DNA from 4 places in the Vibrio atlanticus genome. Region 1 is predicted to be linked to each of the others. Evidence: predicted binding sites of a transcription regulator. Region 1 holds the regulator's gene; each other region holds the start of a gene.
What was found. Region 1 encodes PurR, which represses purine synthesis genes. Its sites were predicted from a motif close to TNANGNAAACGTTTNCNTNA; they were not measured.
Positions count from the first base shown of each region.

Region 2: pyrD (quinone-dependent dihydroorotate dehydrogenase) is a predicted target of PurR. The motif match lies at 2,670-2,689, and genes of this name have one in related genera.
Region 3: purL (phosphoribosylformylglycinamidine synthase) is a predicted target of PurR. The motif match lies at 2,700-2,719, and genes of this name have one in related genera.
Region 4: OCV30_RS12080 (NCS2 family permease) is a predicted target of PurR. The motif match lies at 3,593-3,612, and genes of this name have one in related genera.

Region 1 covers NZ_AP025460.1:1,255,257-1,261,200, reverse strand. The annotation lists gene elyC (envelope biogenesis factor ElyC) at 1-460, shown strand, start outside; gene torR (two-component system response regulator TorR) at 552-1,265, opposite strand; gene torD (molecular chaperone TorD) at 1,553-2,200, shown strand; gene purR (HTH-type transcriptional repressor PurR) at 2,519-3,523, shown strand; cyclic di-GMP riboswitch class I at 3,694-3,779, shown strand; gene OCV30_RS05760 (TfoX/Sxy family DNA transformation protein) at 3,907-4,497, shown strand; gene OCV30_RS05755 (TVP38/TMEM64 family protein) at 4,652-5,332, shown strand; gene OCV30_RS05750 (putative signal transducing protein) at 5,451-5,768, shown strand; gene OCV30_RS05745 (alpha/beta fold hydrolase) at 5,897-5,944, opposite strand, start outside.
Region 2 covers NZ_AP025460.1:1,624,795-1,630,738, reverse strand. The annotation lists gene rlmKL (bifunctional 23S rRNA (guanine(2069)-N(7))-methyltransferase RlmK/23S rRNA (guanine(2445)-N(2))-methyltransferase RlmL) at 1-210, opposite strand, end outside; gene OCV30_RS07135 (cell division protein ZapC) at 720-1,274, opposite strand; gene pyrD (quinone-dependent dihydroorotate dehydrogenase) at 1,532-2,542, opposite strand; gene OCV30_RS07125 (NAD-glutamate dehydrogenase) at 2,889-5,944, opposite strand, start outside.
Region 3 covers NZ_AP025460.1:791,118-797,061, forward strand. The annotation lists gene tadA (tRNA adenosine(34) deaminase TadA) at 1-507, shown strand, start outside; gene OCV30_RS03620 (hypothetical protein) at 569-703, opposite strand; gene mltF (membrane-bound lytic murein transglycosylase MltF) at 996-2,564, opposite strand; gene purL (phosphoribosylformylglycinamidine synthase) at 2,894-5,944, shown strand, end outside.
Region 4 covers NZ_AP025460.1:2,710,920-2,716,863, forward strand. The annotation lists gene crl (sigma factor-binding protein Crl) at 1-247, opposite strand, end outside; gene frsA (esterase FrsA) at 391-1,644, opposite strand; gene gpt (xanthine phosphoribosyltransferase) at 1,734-2,198, opposite strand; gene OCV30_RS12080 (NCS2 family permease) at 2,283-3,572, opposite strand; gene OCV30_RS12085 (aminoacyl-histidine dipeptidase) at 4,637-5,944, shown strand, end outside.

The DNA of each region.
Region 1 (5,944 bases):
ACGTCTTTACCCTGGAGCTAAACTCATTTTGTCTGGTTATGGCGCAGGCACTGAGGTGAGCAACGCAAAAATGATGGCTAAAGTAGCGCTAGCACTCGGCGTGGCAAAACCCGATATCATTCTGCTTGAAACTGCGAAAGATACGTGGGAAGAAGCTCGCCAAGCCGCTGCATTTGTTAAGAATAAGAAAATGGTGCTCGTGACATCAGCTAGCCATATGACTCGCGCCCTTAATGAATTCAATGCCGCGGGCATGAAACCATTACCAGCACCAACCAACTACCTTGCACAAGAAGGCATTGTTGAACCATGGAATAAGTATATGCCTAAGGCTATCTATCTCGAGCAGACTGAGCGCTATTGGCATGAGACGATGGGATTGGTTTGGCAAAGCTTGCGAGATTGGCTAGACACAAGTAATGACCCTGTCGAGAGCAGTACTCCGATAATAAACAATTAAAAAGTTCAGTAACAAAAAAACCGAGGCATCATTGATGTCTCGGTTTTTTTACGTTCAAGTATCGTTACTGAAACCAGCTTTCCACGGAAAATTAGTCACCAGCAAACATGTAACCTTCACCGTGAACCGTCACAAAAATTTGTGGGTTCTTAGGGTCAAACTCCATTTTTGCACGCATACGACGGATTAACACGTCGATAGTGCGGTCATTCGGCGCGTCTACTCGATGGCTGATCATATTCAAAATACGTTCACGGCTTAATACTTGGTTAGGGTAAGAAGAGAGTGCAACCAATAGTTCATATTCAGCTTTGGTCAATTTCACCGGCTCGCTGTTCTTGCTTAACGCACGGCGAGGTATATCAAACGTCCATTCACCAAAACGAACCACAGATTCGTCTTCTGTTTGTTCTACCGCAACCGCTGCAGTTTTACGAGCAGCCGAAATACGCCACAAGAGGTTTTTAACTCGAACCAACAACTCGCGAAGTTCGAAGGGTTTAGTAACGTAATCGTCTGCGCCCATTTCAAGGCCAACGATCTTGTCAATGCTATCCGTGCGTCCAGTAACTAAAATTATTCCAATGTCTGATTGACTGCGTAATTCGCGAGTTAGCATCAATCCATCTTCGCCTGGCAAGTTGATGTCTAACATAATGAGGTCAACGTTATTTTCTTCTAACATTTTTCTCATTTGAGCCCCGCTTTCAGCTTCGCTCACTGTGTAACCTTCGTTCTGGAAATATCCAACCAGTTTACTGCGGGTTACCACATCATCTTCTACGACTAATACGTGATAGCTCATCTACACCACTTTTCTTATTTAATAGTTTCAGTGACCATTCTATTCATAACTCGTAACAATTCTAGTACTACAGAAGATAAAAGCCAGAAACATGATTTTTTTTTGATACAAGACAATCTTAAACCTTGCTATTTGTCTCCCATCGCAATTCAATATAGGCATTACTACTAACGAGTAACTTTGCGTTTCGCAAATAACCTTGTTATTCAGCCTTGGTGTGCCTATACCCAAATCACTCGACGATGCTAGGTATACACACACCACAAGACTAAATCAGGATCTAAGAAATGAAAGATACGAAAGCATTCAACGAACAACGAGCAGAAATATACTGGTGGCTATCAAGCTTGTTCGCTAAAGAGCTCACTCAAGAAGAACTCGATCACTACCACTCTGTTGAAATTCGTTCTTTCCTAACTGGTTTAGGTGAAAATGAAACACTAAAGCCGGCGATTGATAGCTTAGTGGATGCGCTAAACCGTCTACAAACACGTGAAGATGCTCAATTAGAATTGTCTGCTGACTTCTGTGACTTATTCTTAAAGACTGATAAACATGGCGCACTTCCTTACGCTTCTATGTATATCGGCCAGACTGGCCTTTTGAACGATAAGCCAGCAAAAGATATGGAAGAGATCATGGCTAAACACAACTTAGTGGTTAACCAAGACCTAAAAGAGCCAGCTGACCACATTGCTATCGAACTCGATTTCCTAGGTAATCTAATCATTCGTTCGAACGAAACTGAACTTGAAGAAGAACTAGAGAAATCCTTCGCTGTTCAACAGCAATTTATCGAACAGCAACTGCTTACTTGGGTACCAAAGTTCAACGTTAAATGTCATGACATTGACACATTCGGTTTCTACGCTTCAGTCTCATCTCTGCTATTGGCATTCTGTAAATTAGACACTCAATACCTAGCGGGCGAATAAGCTTTTTTTGACGACTCGATAAATAAATTCAATAGAATTGTGACCATTCACCCGGATTTCTGGGTGAATTTTATTGCGAGTAATTTCTAGTCAGTCTAAAATTGTGACCGCAAACGATAAAATATGAAACATTCACGAAATGCTACACTTATTGAAGTTCAGAGCATTTCGGTGTTAAGACAAGCCGCTCAATAGCGGTTTTTTGTTTTTTAGCACTTTAGTACCCAAAGAGCCCTACAAATTTAAGCTCTTAGTTAGGTAGCTTAACGGCTACTTCATTCCGTACTTTGGGAAAGTAGCTTCTAATAGGATAAAAACATGGCCACTATAAAAGATGTCGCACGCTTAGCCGGCGTATCAACAACAACCGTTTCTCACGTAATCAACAAAACTCGCTTTGTTGCTGAAGCGACTCAAGAAAAAGTAAACAAAGCCGTAGACGAACTGAACTATGCGCCAAGTGCCGTTGCTCGTAGTTTGAAGTGCAATACAACACGCACCATCGGTATGCTAGTGACTCAATCAACTAACCTATTCTTCTCTGAAGTTATCGATGGTGTTGAGAGCTACTGCTACCGTCAAGGTTACACTTTGATCTTGTGCAATACGGGCGGTATCTACGAAAAGCAACGTGACTACATTCGAATGCTTGCAGAGAAACGTGTAGATGGCATCTTAGTTATGTGTTCTGACCTGACTGAAGAACTAAGAGAGATGTTAGACCGTCACGCAGACATCCCTAAAGTTATCATGGACTGGGGCCCTGAAAGCTCTCAGGCTGATAAGATCATCGATAACTCTGAAGAAGGTGGCTACCTAGCAACCAAATACCTCATTGAGCGCGGTCACTCCAAGATTGCATGTTTAAGTGGCCACTTAGACAAAGCAGCGTGTGTTGAACGCATCTCAGGTTACAAGCGCGCACTCAATGAAGCGAAGATTACTGCCGATGAAAATATGATCATCGAAGGCAACTTTGAATGTGACACAGCTGTGATTGCTGCTGACCAAATCATTGAGATGAAAGATCGTCCTACCGCAGTATTCTGTTTTAACGACACGATGGCATTAGGACTGATGAGTCGATTACAAGAAAAAGGCATTCGTATTCCTGAAGATATCTCAGTGATCGGTTACGACAACATAGAATTGGCTGAATACTTCTCTCCACCGTTAACGACGGTTCACCAACCTAAGCGCCGTGTTGGTAAAAATGCATTCGAAATACTACTAGAGCGTATAAAAGACAAAGACCACGAGAAACGCGTCTTCGAAATGCACCCTGAAATTGTTGAGCGAAGTACAGTTAAAACGTTAAATTAATTGATGTAATGAGTTTAGTTTAATCAAGCGCACCTTTAGGTGCGTTTTTTTTTTCAACAAACAAAGTGCACTTGCATGCATAATTCAAAGATCATTAATTGAAGCAACATCACATTTTGAAATAAGAAGTGTGAGCCTAATTCAACAAAAACTTTATTCTAATAACCCAGTCACGCACAGGGCAAACCACTTGAAAAAGTGGGACGCAAAGCTTCCGGCCTAAACCACTCGTTGGTATGGTAGCGGGGTTACCGATGGCAAAATGCAGTAACTACTAATACTTTAGTAATTTACAGCCTATTGACAATTTAATTGCAACATTTTGCTAATCTCTCGGACCTGCTTATTTGGTGGCGTAGTTCAAATACACCGAGATAAATAACATGGATAAACCGATACTAAAGGACTCAATGAAATTATTTGAGCCCCTAGGAAAAATTAAGTCACGCTCAATGTTTGGTGGATTCGGGCTTTTTGCTGATGACACTATGTTTGCCCTGGTTGTGAATGACCAGTTGCATATACGAGCTGACAAATGCACAACGCAACAATTCGAACAACAAGGATTTCAACCGTACGTCTACAAAAAACGTGGTTTTCCTGTCGTTACTAAATATTTCGCTTTACCTGAAGGCTTATGGCAAGACCAAGAGAAAATCTTGCAGCTTGCGACTACGTCTTTAGGTTTTGCTAAAGAAGAGAAAGCTGAACAATCTTCTGCTAAACCAACTCGACTCAAAGATCTGCCTAACCTTCGACTCGCCACCGAGCGGATGTTGAAAAAGGCAGGGATCGATTCTGTAGAACGTTTATATGAATCTGGCTCTGTAAACGCATTTAACGCCATCAAAGAATCGCACGCGTCTTCTGTCAGTATTGAACTGTTATGGGCGCTAGAAGGCGCGATCAATGGTACACATTGGTCTGTTATACCGCAGCAACGTCGTGAAGAGCTTATCAATCACGTCAATTAACATTGTCAGTGCAAACTATCTAGATAACTAAGCCGCATTTTTGCGGCTTTTTTTATATCTGGTGAAAGTTATTCTATGCTTTGCCTGTCTATCTATACTAATCGTATACATTGAAAAACTAATGGTATGCATTGAAAATTTAGAGGAAGTATCAATGAGTAAAAAAATGATATTGGGTATTGTGTTGGTCATAACCATCATCTTGTTAGGCGTCAATTTCGGCCAGTACTTAACGCTTGAAAATGCAAAAGCCCAGCAAGCTGTTTTGAATGACTACATCGAGAGCAATTTCATTGCCGCTGCCGCTATCTACTTTGTCGCGTATGTCATGATTACGGCTTTCTCAATTCCTGGCGCCGCCGTTGTTACGCTGTTAGGCGCAGCGCTGTTTGGGTTTTGGAACAGTTTACTGCTGGTGTCTTTCGCGAGCGCTATTGGCGCAACCCTCGCCTTCTTAAGTAGCCGTTACTTGTTACGTGACTGGATCCAAACCAAGTTTGGCGACAAGTTAGCTACCATCAATAAGGGCGTTGAAAAAGACGGTGCATTTTACTTATTCTCGCTACGTCTAATTCCTGTTTTCCCGTTTTTCCTTATCAATCTATTGATGGGTCTAACACCGATGTCGGTGAGTCGTTACTATATTACTAGCCAAATCGGTATGTTGCCGGGTACCGCCGTTTTCTTGAATGCCGGAACTCAACTCGCAGAAATTGATTCACTTTCGGGTATCGTGTCTCCCTCAGTACTGTTGTCATTTGCCTTACTGGGTGTGTTCCCAATTATTGCTAAATGGTTGATGAACAAATTTCGCTCAGCACCTGTCGCTGAGTAACGTATATAGCTAAATAACTAAATAACTAAATAACTAAATAACTAAATAACTAAATAACTAAATAACTAAATAACTAAATAACTAAATAACGCATGCAGCCAAATAAGGTTCTATTTCAATGAAAATCTTCAGTGCATCGAATCCGACAGAAGCTCATATCATCTGTGGATTGTTAGAAAGTGAGAATATTGCGTGTGAAGTCCGTGGTGAGGGTTTGTTTGGTTTAAAAGGTGAAATCCCATTTACCGAAGATACAGACCCTTACGTATGGTTATATGAGCCAGAACTCGCTAGTAAAGCCCGCACGATCGTCAATGACTACCAAAAACAGCAAGATTCGATCATCTATGAAGAGTGGCGTTGTGGTGAGTGTCATGAAATCAATGAAGCACAATTCGGGTCTTGTTGGCAGTGCGGCGCTGCTTCGCCTGAATAGCAGAGTTTCAGTTATTACAGACACGATTCGATCAAATACCTCCTCCAAATAAAAACGAGAAGCTAAATTAGCTTCCCGTTTTATTTTAATTCTATTGGATCATCTAGTCTGATAACCAACCCAGAGAATCACTGAATTTGCTTTTGGATAAAAGCGATTGATTGTTGATTGAATTC
Region 2 (5,944 bases), 370 kb from region 1:
CATGTCGTCCATACAAGTGAATTCAGAAAGGACACGTACAAATCTAGAAGCCAAACGACTCCATAAACAACAACGATAAATTTGCTCATTGGTCGCTTTGAATTTAACACCTGCTTGAACAGGTTTTGCATTTGTAATCCCTAGTTGGGTTAGTTCTTCAACTAATAAATTCTCAAGGCCGTTTGAGGTAACCGCTAGATATTGATTCATAGTGTTCTTTTATTGATAAAAATTAGCTCGATTATACCTGAATTTGTTATTAGAGCATCACACTAAACTTGTCTTTTCATTGAATCTTTCGACTAACTGGCTAGCAAACACACAGTCATGAAGCGATCGCTTACCCACATCCCCTTAGAACATAAGACTTATCGAATCAGCACAATTTATGACCAAACATCGACCAATGCGGCGGTGTGAATTTATATTCACCCTAAAATTGGTATATACCAGAGTTAATTTAAGACTGAAAGTTAGCTACAAAAGCACAAAAACAGGGAATAAAGGGAGGTGATTTACACTTCTGGCGATGAAAATAGGCAGAAACTAAGATGAAAAAACAGTCACAAGTTCACTAATTAAATAGTTAAGCGGTGATGTATTTATCTGGATGAGGTTTTTTAGGCACAAAAAAATCGGCTATTGAGCCGATTCTAAGGAAGGTTTGATAGGTTTATGCGTTGCAATGTGTGTTAGAAATGATGAACTAAACTGGGGAATTAACCGACCATTGCAATATGTGTATGGTGAAAATGAAGAATAGAGTTCGCGTCTACCATCCTATCGTGCATCACTTTAATCGAGTCTCCAAAGCTTAACCCTTTTGAAGGTGTGAGCAGAAACTCCTCTAAGTCGACAAATGCACATAGGCTCGCACACTCTCCCACTTCCAATACAATGAAGTAACCTAGGCTATGCTCGTTATTCATTTGTACGATATCCCCTTCTTGAGGAGATTCGTGGCCAGCGCCTTGTGAATCGAAGAACCAGCTTTTAGGCTGTACTGGCTTGTGGAAGCGCTTTGCTGCCACACAATATAGTGCGAGTTCAGCTTGGCGAGGCTCAGACAGTTCTAAGCCAGAAATTTGTTCTTTGAAGGTTTGGTATGAAGATGCGTCATCAACGGTGAATTCATTATCTCTAAACGCGCAGTCCACCAGCTTATTGCGGACCAGATTCGTTTTGAAAATCATATCCTCTCCGAGGTTTAGCATTAATGAACATTGCTGCTCATCGTAATACCAACTCCATGTATCGCTAGGTTTAAGCATCATTTCGTCTCACACTGTTGAACCATTCCATTAGGTAAAACGCAAAATTACCTTCAATTACAGTAATTTTACTGAGCAATAGGTAAAAAAAAAGAGGAAATGAATTCCTCTTTCTTATCGCTTCTCTCTACAACTCAGTGAGTTACAGTGTCTCTTTTAGTAAGACGATGCCAAATTATAGCTTTCCTAAAATAACCAAATCTTTTTGATAACTCTGTTTATAAAAGCTCTGGGTTTATAAAAGATCTGGTTTTCGGGGACTATAAATTTTTAACGATGTCGCCTACAAGACCAGGGCCTTTGTAGATGAAACCAGAGTAAACTTGTACAAGCTTCGCGCCTGCCATCATTTTCTCTTTCGCAGCGACGTAAGAGTCAACGCCACCTACCCCGATGATCGGTAATTGGTCACCCAACTCTTCGTGAAGTTTACGAACCACTTCAGTACTGCGAGATTGAACTGGACGTCCACTTAGGCCACCCGCTTCATCGCAATGTTTCATGCCTTCAACGATTGAACGATCCAATGTTGTGTTTGTTGCGATCACACCATCGATCTTATTTTTGATCAATGATTCACAAATTTGGCTAATTTCGTCATCACTTAGATCCGGAGCAATCTTAAGAGCAAGAGGAACATATTTACCATGCTTCTCTTCTAGTTCAGATTGTTTCGTTTTAAGTTCAGACAATAGATCGTCTAGAGCTTCGCCGTATTGTAGAGAACGAAGTCCTGGAGTATTTGGTGAAGAGATGTTCACAGCAATGTAACCAGCGTATTGATATACCTTCTCCATACAGATCAAGTAATCTTCAGCGCCCTTTTCAATTGGTGTGTCTTTGTTCTTACCGATGTTGATACCTAAGATGCCGTCGTAGTTCGACTTCTTAACGTTCTCAATAAGGTTGTCGACGCCTAAGTTATTGAACCCCATGCGGTTGATGATACCTTCAGCTTCAACAAGACGGAACAGACGTGGTTTGTCATTACCGGCTTGTGGACGAGGAGTTACCGTTCCTACTTCAACGAAACCAAAACCCATTGCGCCAAATGCATCAATACATTCGCCGTTTTTATCTAGGCCAGCCGCTAGGCCAACTGGGTTTTTAAAAGTAAGACCCATGCATTCTACAGGTCGATTAGGTAATTGTTGGCGATACAAAAGATCAATAGGAGTGCCTGTGAAGCGTTTGAAATTTTGAATTGCAAGATCATGTGCCTTTTCGGCATCAAGTTGGAAAAAGCCAGTTCTGGCTAGACGGTAGAGCATTGTGCCTCCGATAGAAAAAAGCCCCGTGTAAACGGGGCGATATTATTTACTTATTTACTCAACTATTCAATCTATTACTGTCTGTAAGGGTAAGATAATCGAGTTTGTTAGCGAATGAGGTTCTTTATTAAGCAAACGTTATCGTTTCTGCAGTCAGTTTACTCATTTCTAGTCTCTACCATATTACAGCCACCCACTCTTTTAACAACAAGCAAGGTGTCCACGAAGTGGGTCCGTTGAAAGAAGTGGGTCCGTCAAAAATCGTCAGATCGATTGATGCCACTTTATAGAAACGAAAAAGGCAGACCTTATGGCCTGCCCTTGTGTCTTTCGTTTTATCTAATCACTAATCTGTCGACATGCAGTTTAGATTCAATAACATCAATTCACGCAGTGCTACTGAGAACTTGGCAAACTCATGAACCGAACCCACTTTGAATTCGTTCAAGATGCTTTCCCAACGATGTAGAGAAACAGAGTTACTTTCCATCCAATCATCAAGCGCTTTAATCACATCGATGTCTGAAGCACAACCACAGTTGAGCACTTGCCCAGTTAGCTGACGTTGCTGCCAATCCAGATCTTCTCTGAATGCTGCACGTGCCAGCGCTTGCCAGTTGTTATCTACAGCTTGACCATTGATTTGCTTCAAGAACCAGTGCAGAGACAAACGGTCGCCAAGGTTGAAGTAAAGCTTAGACGCTTGTTGTACTGTTTTACCTGTCTCACGAGCCACTGTGGATATATCCAGTGCTGAGTACAAGCTAGACAAACGCGCAACTGAATTAGCCAACTCAGCGTTTACGCCTTGGTCAATCCATAACTGTGCCATTGCGTTATGCTCTTCTACTTCAGAAGCCACTAGGTTTTCATCCAGTTTCTCTGTGATAGTAAGAACATCGCCTTGGTAAAGTTCAATCAATGCTTTCACTGACTGTTTTCCGGTACGGTTTCTTAGCAACCAACGAGCCAAACGACGAAGTGTACGACGAACATGGTAGATCAATTCATATTGAGCTTCAGAACTTGAAACATTGTCCAGTTCACGGATGCTCTTCAGAACTTTGCCAAGACCGTAGATTTCACGTGTTGCCGCGTAAGCATTGGCAATATCAACAATATTTGCGCCCGTCTCTTCTTGCAGACGAGTAACGAAGTTACAACCCATCTCGTTAACCATTTGGTTAGCCAGTGCCGTCGCAATGATTTCAGAACGTAGTGGATGATTATCCATGTGCTGAGAGTAGTTACGACGTAACGCTGTTGGGAAGTATTGCATAAGCTGTTGAGCATGGAATTCATCATTAGCGATATCATCACTAACAAGATCTTCTTTAAGCACCATTTTACCGTAAGCGACAAGTACAGAAAGCTCAGGTCTTGTTAGGCCTTGGCCCTGCTTTTCACGCTCAAGCAATGTTTCGTCATCTGGGATGTATTCCAAACCACGATCCAAGTACCCTGCTTTTTCCATTGTATGAATAAAGCGGATTTGCTCTTTTACTAAGCCAACACCTTGATGCTCAGTAACCGAAATAGACTCAGCTTGGCAATATGCGTCGTCTAGAACGATTTCGCCAACTTCATCTTCCATCGATTCAAGTACTTGGTTACGTTGCTTAACGGTTAGATCACCATTAGACACCAAACCATTCAAGAAGATCTTAATGTTAACTTCATTATCCGAACAGTCAACACCACCAACGTTATCAACGAAGTCAGTATTAACGCGGCCACCCGTCAGTGCGTATTCAATACGACCCAGTTGAGTCATACCCAAGTTACCGCCTTCACCAACAACTTTAGCTTTTAGGTCACGGCCATCGATACGCAGCACGTCATTTGCACGGTCACCAACATCTGTATGAGTCTCGTTTGAAGACTTAACGTAAGTACCGATACCGCCATTCCAAAGAAGATCAACCTGCATAGACAAGATCGCTTTGATCAAGTCATTTGGTGCCATTGATGCTTTCTTAGTACCCAGCATTTTCTGAATTTCAGGCGTCAAAGAGATAGACTTCGCTCGACGAGAGAAGATGCCACCACCTTGAGAAATCAGGTCTTTGTTGTAATCTTCCCAGCTTGAGCGAGGAAGATTAAACAAGCGCTCACGCTCTACCCAGCTTGATGCTGATTCTGGATTCGGGTCGATGAAAATATGCATGTGGTTAAACGCAGCTTGCATACGAATATGCTTAGACAACAGCATGCCGTTACCAAATACATCGCCCGCCATATCACCTACACCGATAGCGGTAAAGTCCGTTGTTTGACAGTTGATGCCCATTTCACGGAAGTGACGTTTAACAGATTCCCAGCCACCTTTCGCCGTGATACCCATGGCTTTATGGTCATAACCGTTAGAGCCACCAGAGGCAAATGCATCGCCTAACCAGAAATTGTATTCAGCAGATACTGAGTTTGCTAGATCTGAGAACGTTGCGGTACCTTTATCAGCGGCAACAACCAAATACGGATCATCTTCATCGTGACGAACAACACTCTTAGGTGGAATAACCTCACCTTCAATGATGTTGTCTGATACGTCTAGTAATGCACGGATGAAGCGCTTGTAACAACGTTGACCTTCAGCGAAAATTTCATCACGGCCAGACATAGTGTGCTGACGCTTACAAACGAAACCACCTTTTGCACCAACCGGTACAATTACTGTGTTCTTAACTTGTTGTGCTTTAACTAAGCCTAGAATCTCAGTACGGAAATCCTCTTGACGGTCTGACCAACGTAAACCACCACGTGCTACTTTACCGCCACGTAGATGCACACCTTCAATGTCTGGTGCGTAAACGAATATCTCAAACGCAGGAACCGGCGCTGGGATATCTGGGATCTCGCTTGGTCTCATTTTAAGAGCCAACCAAGGTTTAGACTGTTTGTTGTCGTCTAACTGGTAGTAGTTAGTACGAAGCGTTGCTGTGATCATTTCCATGTAGCGACGAATGATACGATCATCATCCAAGCTTTCTACATGATCCAACTGTTCAGTGATCTTCTTGATAAGATCTTGTTGGCCTTTCGCGCTGCCCTTTAATTTAGGATCAAAACGCTTGCCGAATAAGCTCACTAACCCTTTCGCTAGATCTGGGTAATGAGACAATGTGTCTTCAATGTATTGTTGGCTAAATGGGAAACCAACTTGGCGCATGTAACGCGCATACGCACGTAAGATTGAGATTTCACGGCCAGAAAGAGCAGCACCCAATACCAAGCGGTTAAAACCATCGCTGTCTAATTCACCTTCCCAAATCGCAGCAAAGGCTTGTTGGAATAGATCGCGTGCTTCACGAAGATCAATCGTCTTGTCACTCTTATGCAGCATCGAGAAATCAAGGATCCAATAAGTCACCCCATTGGTCTTGCGTACTTCATAAGGTGATT
Region 3 (5,944 bases), 460 kb from region 1:
GAGGGAGAGGTTCCCGTTGGTGCTGTTCTAGTGAAAGATGGGGAGGTTATCTCTGAAGGATGGAACCGCTCGATTGGCTGCCACGATGCAACCGCACATGCAGAAATCGAAACCTTGCGTAAAGCAGGTCAAGCCTTGGAAAACTATCGCTTACTTGATACCACCTTGTATGTCACCTTAGAACCGTGCCCAATGTGCGCTGGTGCCTTATTACACAGCCGAGTAAAGCGCATTGTGTTTGGTGCTCCAGACTTAAAAGCGGGTGCAGCGGGTACGGTATTGAATCTCTTTGAAAGCCAAGCCTCATACCACTATGCCGATGTTGAGCATGGTTTGTTAGAGGAAGAGTGTCGTGAACAATTACAGGCGTTTTTTAAGCGCCGTAGAAAAGAGATCAAAGAGAAGCGAAAGCTTGAGCGTTTGCAGGAAGAGCAGCGTTTAGAATCCGATAAGGCAAGTAACAATAATAAGGTCAGTAACAAGAACAAGGTCTGTAACAAAAAATAGCAGCGAGCTTTCGGCACTCTCAATCATAAGAGTGCCAAGCAAACTTAGTTGGTCATTACTTTTACTCAGCAATCATCTGCATGAAAGCACGGTTGCGCCAAATGATCTTCTTCTTATTATTTGAAAGCATACGCTTACGACGGTTGGCAGCAACGGTCTTATCAAGGCGTTTCGATTTCAGTTTGTTCTTCATCATTTCAACGATTTCCTATTTGTCGTCTGGCTTTGTAAGTATGACTTCAGTTTTAATTATAGTGGTTATTTGTTTATAAGCTCTGCCACGAACTTAGCGTTGGCTTTCTGAACCACTATCGTGATGGCTAAGAGCTGAATGCAACAGAGCATTATGTCGCTTATGGTGTGACGTTATAAAGTTCGATTGTTACTGCAATATGACACACTGGATATCGCAGGCGTTTTGTTTGTTTTGGTCATTTATCGTGATGCAATAAAAAAGAGCAATGCTAAATGGCATTGCTCTTTTTCTTTTATTTGGAAGACTCAGCGTCGTTCACTGCGGATTCAGTTTCACTGATTGTTGATTCAGCATCTGATACCTCTAGAGGTGGGATAACGACCAAACCTTCAAGGCTCGCTTCTTCCTCTTTATTACGCTTATTTACATGGCCAATAATGCTCTGATAATAACGGCGAATGTTCTCAACGTAATTCCTTGCTTCATCACCACGCGCATACCCGTAACGAGTTTTGCTGTAGTACTTCTTCTGTCTTAGCAGAGGAAGCCTGTCTTTCACATCACCCCAAGCATCAGGATCACCGCCTTGTGCTTTGGTTAAGCGACGAGCATCCATCATGTGCCCATAACCTACGTTATATGAGGCAAGCGCAAACCAGATCTTTTCATGCTGAGTGATTGAGTCGGGCACTCGATTCACGATACGACGTAAATATTCAACACCGCCTTGTACCGACTGTTTCGGGTCGAGACGATTGGTTACACCAACGCTCTTCGCGGTAGGCAGTGTCAGCATCATCATGCCTCGAACACCGGTTGGAGAGCGTGCAACCGGATTCCAGTGTGACTCTTGGTATGCTAAAGCGGCAATCAAGCGCCAGTCAAATTCTTGAGAATATTTCTGAAATAGTGGCGACCATTTTGGCAGCTTGCTATCCAATGCACGGATAAATGCACGAGTATCAACGTAATCAAAAGTGCCGATATGGCCGATGTATTTTTCTTCCAGTGAAGCCAGTTCACCAGACTGTTTTAGGTTACCAAAGAACTCAATCAGTAATGCATAAAGGCTTTCATCTTCAGATTTCTGTAAATACCAAGAGATAGGTTGATCTTCTGTCAGTTCAAAAGCTAAGGCTACGTCTGGGTATAAACGTTGTGCGAGTGACAGCTCAATCGAGTCCGCAACAGTAAACAAGCGTTCACCAGTCGACACTTCTTTTAGCAGGTCATTGATGTCAGCATTACCTATTGCATCGTAGATAAAGTCATCGTGCTTGTTCTGGATCTGTTTTAGTGTTGGCTCAAAATGTGAGTCCTTCACTACCACCAAAGATGGCGTCAATGTTTCGGTAGATGCCGTTTCTTCTGATTCAGTTTGTGCTTTTACGAAATCAGCTTGACGCTTATTCTCGAACTTGATCAGTTGTTGAAGATTTCTTGGTCGCCACTGGCCTTTTTTGTATACGACCTGTTGGCTTACATAGTAATAAGCAGGTGCGGCACGATAAGCGCGTGTCAGTTTATTGTTTTGCGTTAAGCCGGTTGCGATAAGATCGATTTCGCCTTTCTTTAAGGCTGGAAAGAGGCCAGACAAACGGTAAGCGGGTTTAACCTCAAGCTTTACACCAAGCTCCTGCGCAAATTCACGCGCTAATTCGTAATCCAAACCAGCAGGGCCATCGGGACCAATGTAATAAGAGAGTTGGTTATTTAGGGTGCCGACGCGAAGAACGCCTCGCTCTCGTATCTGCTCAAGGACACTTTTAGGTTCTGACTCAATCTGGCATCCAGCCAACCCAACTAGGGCAATGGCAAGCAGAAGGAACTTAGACGAAAAGATGAGCGTAAATTTAGGCATCAAAATGAAATCTCGAAAAGTGGAAGCCCCTTTATACCAAACCCCGCAAGGCTGGCAAAGCAGGTTTATTTAAACAGTTGTAAAAGTGCTGATAAATGCAGCAAAAGTACCATTTACGCATAAAGATAAAAAAAATCACGCAAACGGTTGCTTTTGGTGTTACGTCACAAAAAGAAATGCTTTATAATGCGCTCGCATTGAAGAGGTGGAATCGGCATAGGTTTGGCAACCTTCGGGAATAGCTTCGAAGAAAACAGTTAGGTTGTTCCTATAACCCACTGAATTTATTCCAATACTACCTTAATCAACTGCATAAGAGACCTAAGCACATGAGAATTTTGCGTGGCTCCCCAGCTCTATCTGAGTTTCGTGTTAACAAGCTTTTAGAGCTTTGTCGTGAATTAAGCTTACCTGTAACAGGTATTTACGCTGAGTTTGCCCACTTTGCTGATCTAACGGCAGACCTAGATGAGTCTGAAGTTGAGAAGCTAGAAAAGCTACTGACTTACGGTCCAACGATTGAAGAGCATGAACCTGAAGGTTTACTGCTGCTTGCAACGCCACGCCCGGGCACTATCTCGCCTTGGTCTTCAAAATCAACAGATATCGCACACAACTGTGGACTGGCTAAAGTGTCACGTCTAGAGCGCGGTACTGCTTTCTACATTGAAACCTCTTCTGAACTTTCTGAGCTTCAACTTGTTGAGCTGAAAGCCATTCTGCACGACCGTATGATGGAAGTGGTTTTCACTGACTTCGAATCAGCGGCGGCACTGTTCACTGTTGCTGAGCCTGCTCCTTATGCGGAAGTTGACCTACTAACTGGTGGACGTAAAGCGCTTGAAAAAGCAAACGTTACCCTAGGTCTAGCACTTGCAGAAGACGAAATTGATTACCTTCTTGAAAGCTTCACTGAGAAGCTAGGTCGTAACCCGACTGACATCGAGCTAATGATGTTTGCACAAGCGAACTCAGAGCACTGTCGTCACAAGATCTTTAACGCTGATTGGACTATCGATGGCGTTAAGCAAGAAAAATCATTGTTCAAGATGATTAAGAACACCTTTGAAACGACACCAGAGCACGTTCTGTCTGCTTATAAAGATAACGCAGCGGTAATGACAGGTTCTGAAGTGGGTCGTTTCTTCCCAGATCCAGAAACTCGCCAGTACAACTACCACCAAGAAAAAACACACATCTTGATGAAAGTTGAAACGCACAACCACCCAACGGCAATCTCTCCATGGCCGGGCGCATCGACAGGTTCAGGCGGTGAAATCCGCGATGAAGGCGCGACAGGTATTGGCGGTAAGCCAAAAGCGGGTCTGGTTGCTTTCTCTGTATCTAACCTGAAAATTCCGAACTTCGTTCAACCTTGGGAAACAGACTTTGGTAAGCCAAGCCGTATCGTTACTGCTTTGGATATCATGCTTGAAGGTCCTCTTGGTGGCGCAGCATTCAACAACGAATTTGGTCGTCCAAACCTATTGGGTTACTTCCGTACTTACGAAGAGAAAGTAAACTCTCACGCAGGTGAAGAAGTACGTGGTTACCACAAACCAATCATGCTGGCTGGTGGTCTAGGTAACATTCGTGATGATCATGTTCAGAAGAAAGAGATCCCAGTAGGCGCAAGCCTAATCGTTCTTGGCGGTCCAGCAATGAATATCGGCCTTGGTGGCGGTGCTGCATCTTCAATGGATTCTGGTTCTTCTTCTGAAGACTTAGATTTTGCTTCTGTACAACGTGAAAACCCAGAAATGGAACGTCGTTGTCAGGAAGTTATCGACCGTTGTTGGCAGCTTGGTGATGCGAACCCAATCGCATTTATCCACGATGTGGGCGCGGGCGGCATCTCCAATGCTCTTCCTGAGTTAGTAGACGATGGCGAGCGTGGCGGTATCTTTAACTTACGTGACGTGCCAAACGATGAGCCGGGCATGAGCCCACTTGAGATCTGGTGTAACGAATCTCAAGAGCGTTACGTAATGGCGGTTGCTGATAAAGACTTAGCGACATTTGAAGCGATTTGTAAGCGTGAACGCGCTCCATTCGCGATTGTTGGTAAAGCAACAGAAGAACGTGATCTTAAATTAGAAGATTCACACTTCGACAATACGCCAATCGACATGCCGATGGACATCCTATTAGGTAAAACGCCTAAGATGCACCGTGACGCGAAGACGCTAAAAGCAAACAATCCTGCGATTGACCGTTCTGGTATCGAACTAAACGAAGCGGTTGACCGTATTCTTCGCCTACCAACAGTGGCAGAGAAAACATTCCTTATCACCATCGGTGACCGCTCGGTAACAGGCCTTGTAGCTCGTGACCAAATGGTTGGCCCATGGCAGGTTCCTGTAGCAAACTGCGCAGTAACAGCAGCAAGCTACGACTCTTACCATGGTGAGGCGATGTCTCTTGGTGAGCGTACGCCAGTAGCACTTCTAGACTTTGGCGCGTCAGCTCGTCTAGCAGTTGGTGAAGCAATCACTAACATCGCAGCGACCAACATCGGCGATATCAAACACATTAAACTGTCGGCTAACTGGATGTCTCCAGCGGGTCACCCGGGTGAAGATGCAGGTCTTTACGAAGCGGTTAAAGCCGTGGGTGAAGAGCTATGTCCGGCTCTGGGTCTAACTATCCCTGTGGGTAAAGACTCAATGTCGATGAAGACTAAGTGGGAAGAGAACGGCGAGCAGAAAGAAGTAACGTCTCCGCTATCTCTTGTTATTACTGCGTTTGCTCGTGTTGAAGATGTTCGTAAAACCATTACGCCTCAACTTCGCACTGACAAAGGTGGTTCAAGCTTAGTACTTATCGACCTAGGTAACGGTAAAAACCGTCTAGGTGCTACGGCACTGGCACAAGTTTACAAGCAGCTTGGTGATAAGCCAGCTGACGTAGACAACGCAGCACAACTAAAAGGCTTCTATGAAGGCGTTCAAGCACTGGTTGCTAATGACCAAGTTGTGGCTTACCACGATAAAGGCGATGGCGGTCTATTTGTAACGCTAGCAGAAATGGCATTCGCAGGTCACTGTGGTGTTAATGCAAACATTGAAGCTTTAGGTGAAGACACACTAGCTGCACTATTTAACGAAGAGCTAGGTGCGGTAATCCAAGTTCGTAACGATGACCTAGACGCAGTACTTTCTACACTTGCTGCAAACGGCCTAGAAGCGTGTTCACACGTAATTGGTTCTGTTGAAGCATCAGACGAAGTAGTGATTAAGTCAGGCGCAGACGTTGTAATCCAACGTAACCGTACTGAACTACGTACTATCTGGGCTGAAACTACGCACAAGATGCAAGGTTTACGTGATAACCCAATCTGTGCAGACCAAGAGCACGAAGCGAAGAAAGACAATTCAGAC
Region 4 (5,944 bases), 1.5 Mb from region 1:
AGTTACCATCGATGTTGTATTTACCCGTGTTGTACTTCGCCGAAAATCCTTCTTCCGACTTATCCAGCTCCAACCACCAGCCCCAAAACTCACGTTCTTCTGGCGATTTTTTATCGTTCACACACACAGACAAGCAATCAAAAATATAGTGGCCTTCTTCTGATTGCGGCTCCCTTAAGTAAGGGCCAATAGCCTTTAAAACATTTAACAAGCGATAATGCGTAGGTTGTTGTGTCACTTCTGACATATTGAATCTCCATTTCAATGTTAAGAATGACGTTACTCAGACTGTTATACGTAGAAACTACGTAATTGGGTTTTATAAATTATTTCTGAGTATCAGGTACTTACTTTGTACACTTTTCATGCTTAACTAATTTAGGAGAAATGTCATCTAAATAATTCATCCTCAAGCCACTTTATCGCCAATTCGAGGGATTGCTCATACCCCTGTGTAATTGATTTAGCTTTGATTTTCTTCGCTTTGCCGTAATCACTGTAAATAGCAACCAGTTGGTTATCCATTGGAGGTGATACTGGGTCGCCCTCTAACGCTAATGCCAAGATAGGCACACTGGTTTTACTGTTTGACAGCAAACCTTGCACCTTGAGTGACCACGCCATCAATTGCCCAGAAAGACTATTGATATCAACGGCCCCTTTACCAAGACGCGAAGCCAACACATCTAAATGCATTTTAGGCATCTGTTTCAATTTGTCGGCATGAACAAAGATATCGTGAATTGGCGCGCCTAAAGAGATACACGCTTTAAGCTTATGCTGCTCAAGGAAAGATAATCTCACCATCGCATTGCCACCAAAGCGGAAGCCAAACAAGCCAACCTTGTGGTGATCGACCCACGGGATATTAGGCAGTTCATTCAAGACAGCTTGGTGAAGACAAGATGAGTCTTCTGTTAACGGCCAATGTGCACTGTGCCCTATCGATGGCATGTCTACCGTTAGCATGGCAATGTTCTTTGGTGCTAAATAATCCCTAAACAAGCGCCACATATCGGTTTGCAAGCTATCTAGACCAGCGCTGACAATCACAACCGGTTGTGGTTTGTCTGTTTTGGTTAGATGCAAATTCGCTTTGATCTTTTTGTTTTGGTATGGAATATCAATCTGTTTGACGATCAACTTCGTATGCTTAATTGCTTCAGAATAAGCTGCGTTGGCCAACACTTGAGCCTGAGCCGCCAAATTGTCGTTCTTGAGATGTGGGTAGCCCGCAATGCTGAAGCACAACGATGCTGAAAACAGCTCTTCAGCCATCTCTTCACCCTTCTTCTCGTTCGAGCGATTTTGATGCTGCATACCCAGTTTGGTCCATTCGTATGCCCAGTTACCACTTCGGTAACCCATGACCGTATCAAGCCACTCATCGGTTGTACGAGAGTTATCTGATGACGCGATGCGAGCCAATACCGCTTCTTGCTCAATGGGGTTAACGCCTTGCCATACCCACTGAAGACGTCTTAGGTTTCGGTACCATGATGAGTTTTGCTGTTCACGCTTCTCATCCAATAGCGCTTCAGAGCTTGGCATGTATTGTGTCAGCATTGAGGTCTCTTTAGCCTGCTTGTGCTTTACAAACAAGGTTTCCGAAAGGTTTGAGCTCGTTTCTTCTGATTCAGACATTGGGATACTTAATAAGAAATGGTTGTTACTAATCATATAAAAAAAAATGACCCTATAAAGGGTCATTTCTCAAAAAACTAAGTTTACGCTTATTTTGACTTGCGATTTACCGGCTCAACGTAGCTTAGGCTAGTATCCCAAGGTTGCTCAATCCATGTGTCTTGAGCGATATCAACGATGTACTCGTCTAGCAAGTCAGCACCAGATGGCTTTGCACACACAGCGATCAGTTTCGCTTTCGGGTACATTTCGCGAAGCTTGCGTGCAGTGTCACCACTATCAACAAGATCTTCAACGATTAGGAAGCCTTCGCCGTCACCTTCAGGTGCTTTAACGACTGTCATATCACGTTGGTGATCGTGGTCGTAGCTAGAAATACAAATCGTATCTACGTGACGAATACCTAGCTCACGAGCCAAGATTGCACCAGGAACCAAACCACCACGGCTTACAGCCCAGATGCCTTTCCACTGCTCTGCTGGCATTTGCTTTTCAGCAAGTTGACGGCAGTAAGTCTGCATGTTGTCCCAAGTGATAACGAATTTGTTGCTCATAGTATAAAACCTAATAATTTTGTCATGTTATTAGAGGCTATTTCAAACATAGCCTCTTCAGCGATTAAGCAGAAATCTAGACGATTAAGCGAAAGTATATTTAAGAATAAAGATAGCCGACATTACCCACACAGCCGGTGAAACGTCGCGACCTTTACCACTTAGCAGCTTAATTGCAGCGTAAGCGATGAAGCCTAGTGAGATACCCTCAGCGATAGAGTATGTCAACGGCATAAGCAGACATGTTACCACGACTGGGGCTGCTTCCGTAAGATCACGCCAATCAATACCAACTAGGCCAGACATCATCAAAATTGCTACATAGAACAATGCACCTGATGTTGCGTAGGCTGGAATCATACCGGCAAGCGGTGAGAAGAAAAGAGCCAGTAGGAACAAGATACCAACAACAACCGCTGTTAGACCGGTACGGCCGCCTTCAGCGACACCCGCAACACTCTCAACGTAAGAGGTTGTATTTGATGTACCTAGCAGTGCACCAATTGATGTTGCTGTTGAGTCAGCAAGCAGTGCCTTGTTCAGACGAGGCAGTTTACCGTCTTCTTTGATTAGGTTTGCTTTCGTTGCAACACCAACCAGAGTGCCCGCTGTATCGAATAAATCGACGAACAAGAAAGCGAATACTACTGAAATCATACCTATTTCAAATACAGCAGAGAAATCAAGCTGCATGAATGTTGGTGCAAGACTTGGTGGTGTCGACATGATGCCGCCGTATTGAACGTCACCAATAGCAATACCGACAGCTGTGATAGCTAGAATCGCAATCATTACTGCGCCTTTCACGCCACGGTGAACAAGAGCAATCGTAAGGAAGAAACCAAGCGCACCTAGGATAGGAGCAATCGCGGTAATGTCACCCAGTGAAACTTTCGTTGCAGGGTTAGAAACAACGATGCCAGCATTGCTAAGAGCAATAAACGCTAGGAAAAGACCGATACCTGCAGAGATACCAACACGCAGAGACATTGGGATCGAGTTGATAATCCATTCACGGATCTTAAAGATGCTTAAGAAGATGAAGATCACGCCCGATACGAAAACCGCTGCCAAAGCAACTTGCCACGTATAACCCATCCCCATTACAACAGCGTAGGTAAAGAATGCATTCAAACCCATGCCTGGAGCTTGAGCAATTGGGTAGTTAGCAACAAAGCCCATGATGAAACAGCCAATAGCAGCTGCTAAACAGGTTGCTACAAATACAGCGCCATGGTCCATACCAGCATCAGCTAGAATCATTGGGTTTACAAAAATGATGTAAGCCATTGTTAGGAAGGTTGTTAGACCTGCGATGATTTCAGTGCGCACATTGGTGCCATTTTCACTGAGTTTGAATAGCTTTTCGAACATTATCGAATCCTATAAGGGTAAAAAGTAAACGGTTGCGTAATCGATTGGCTGTGGATTATAAAGTTATCAAATAACAAATTCCAGATAGAATTAAGGCTCTAATCGATCTTTATCAGAATGCCGTATGAAACAGAGCGATTAAAAATAAAAGCATAAATGGAAAATAATTATTAAAAACAAGCAATTAAAATCAAAACATTCAATATGATTAGTTGGTTGCTTTTTCTACCATCGGCTATTTTCATTGAGAATCTAGCTAATAAATTCCGAATTCAAACCCACAATAGTTATGTATTTTTCAACAGGATCAGTAATAAGGCGCAAATTGATATTTCGGCGTTTAAAAAACAACCACGCAGAACAGCAGGAAAAGTGATAAGCGAAAGCGGTTTGGAAAAGTAGCAGGCAAAAAAAACGCCACTCAAAACTGAGTGGCGGTAGAATCTGTCAACCAAAAGGGCTGTAAAATAATTCCAATATATAGGGGTGAACAAAACTGTTCGAGTTACATGCTTGTGGTATTAGTAACCAAAGCTTGTAGGGTATGCAAAGTTGCGAGTGTAAACAGAGCTGTTAATCCAGAACATTGCAGATGGTAAACCTTTCATAACTATCACCTTAATAAATCAATAAAAAACGAATTTGATTTCTCGGTTCCTTGGAGGCGATAAAACGGACTCATCCTTTGAGCATTTACTCTTCACTTCAGAAGTTGGTTATTAACATACCCTAAAGAAAAAAGATTACAAGTATTTTTTGCTATACGTCACACTTTTGGCTATTTACGGTTATTTTACAAACTCATTCTTGCAATTAAATTACAAAATTGAATTAAACAAACGTTTGCCTGTACCATTTATAAGCATCAACGCGCTTATTTATGATCAGATAGACAAGATCGCTTTCAAAATTTGAGCTATTTGAGGTTTAGAACCGCTACTCGTCAAAACGCTCAAGTGGTATGCTGTTGCCATCAAAACAGACCCATATTTTAGATTTTTGTTCTAGTTTTTTGCCATTACAAAACCTAAATATATGGTTATCAAATAAAAAAGGAGTCATCCGTGTCTGAATTCCATTCTGAGATCAGTAAATTGTCCCCTGCCCCTATTTGGCAGTTTTTCGATAAAATTTGTTCAATCCCGCACCCTTCGAAACATGAAGAAGAACTTGCTCAATACATTATTGCTTGGGCAACAGAGCAAGGCCTAGATGTACGTCGTGACCCAACGGGTAACGTATTCATCAAAAAGCCTGCAACGGCGGGTATGGAAAACAAAAAAGGTGTCGTGCTGCAAGCTCACATCGATATGGTTCCACAAAAGAACGAAGACACAGTTCATGACTTCGCTAAAGATCCAATCCAACCATACATTGATGGTGAGTGGGTTACAGCGAAAGGCACAACGCTTGGCGCTGATAACGGCATGGGCATGGCTTCTTGCCTAGCGGTTCTGGCTTCGAACGAAATCCAACACGGCCCTATCGAAGTTCTACTTACCGTAGATGAAGAAGCAGGCATGACAGGTGCTTTCGGTCTTGAAGCGGGTTGGTTAGAAGGTGATATCCTTCTTAATACTGACTCAGAGCAAGAAGGCGAAGTGTACATGGGTTGTGCTGGCGGTATCGACGGGGCAATGACATTTGAAATTGCACGTAACGCGATTCCAGCTGACTTCGTTACACGTAAGCTAACGCTAAAAGGCCTAAAAGGCGGTCACTCTGGTTGCGACATCCACACAGGTCGTGCAAACGCAAACAAACTGCTTGCTCGTTTCCTAGCGGGTCACGCAAAAGAGCTAGACCTTCGCATCGTCGAATTCAAAGGTGGTAGCCTTCGTAACGCTATTCCTCGTGAAGGTTTCGTAACGGTTGCTGTTCCTGCTGAAAACCAAGAGAAACTGGCTTCGCTATACAACTACTACACAGAGCTGCTTTCAACAGAGCTAGGTAAAGTAGAAGACAGCATCGTGACTTTCAACGAAGAAGCTTCTGTAGAAATGGGCGCACTTGCGTCAGCAGACCAAGCTCGCTTTATCGCGGCACTTAACGCATGTCCAAACGGCGTGACTCGTATGAGTGACGAGATTGAAGGTGTTGTTGAAACGTCTCTAAACGTAGGTGTTATCACAACAGAAGAGAACTCAATCACAGTGCTTTGCCTGATCCGTTCTCTTATCGATTCAGGTCGTAGCCAAGTAGAAAGCATGCTTCACTCTGTTGCTGAACTAGCAGGCGCTAACATCGCGTTCTCTGGTGCTTACCCAGGTTGGAAGCCAGATGCAGATTCAGAAATCATGCACATCTTCCGCGACATGTACGAAGGTATCTACGGTCACAAACCAAACATCATGGTTATCCACGCTGGTCTT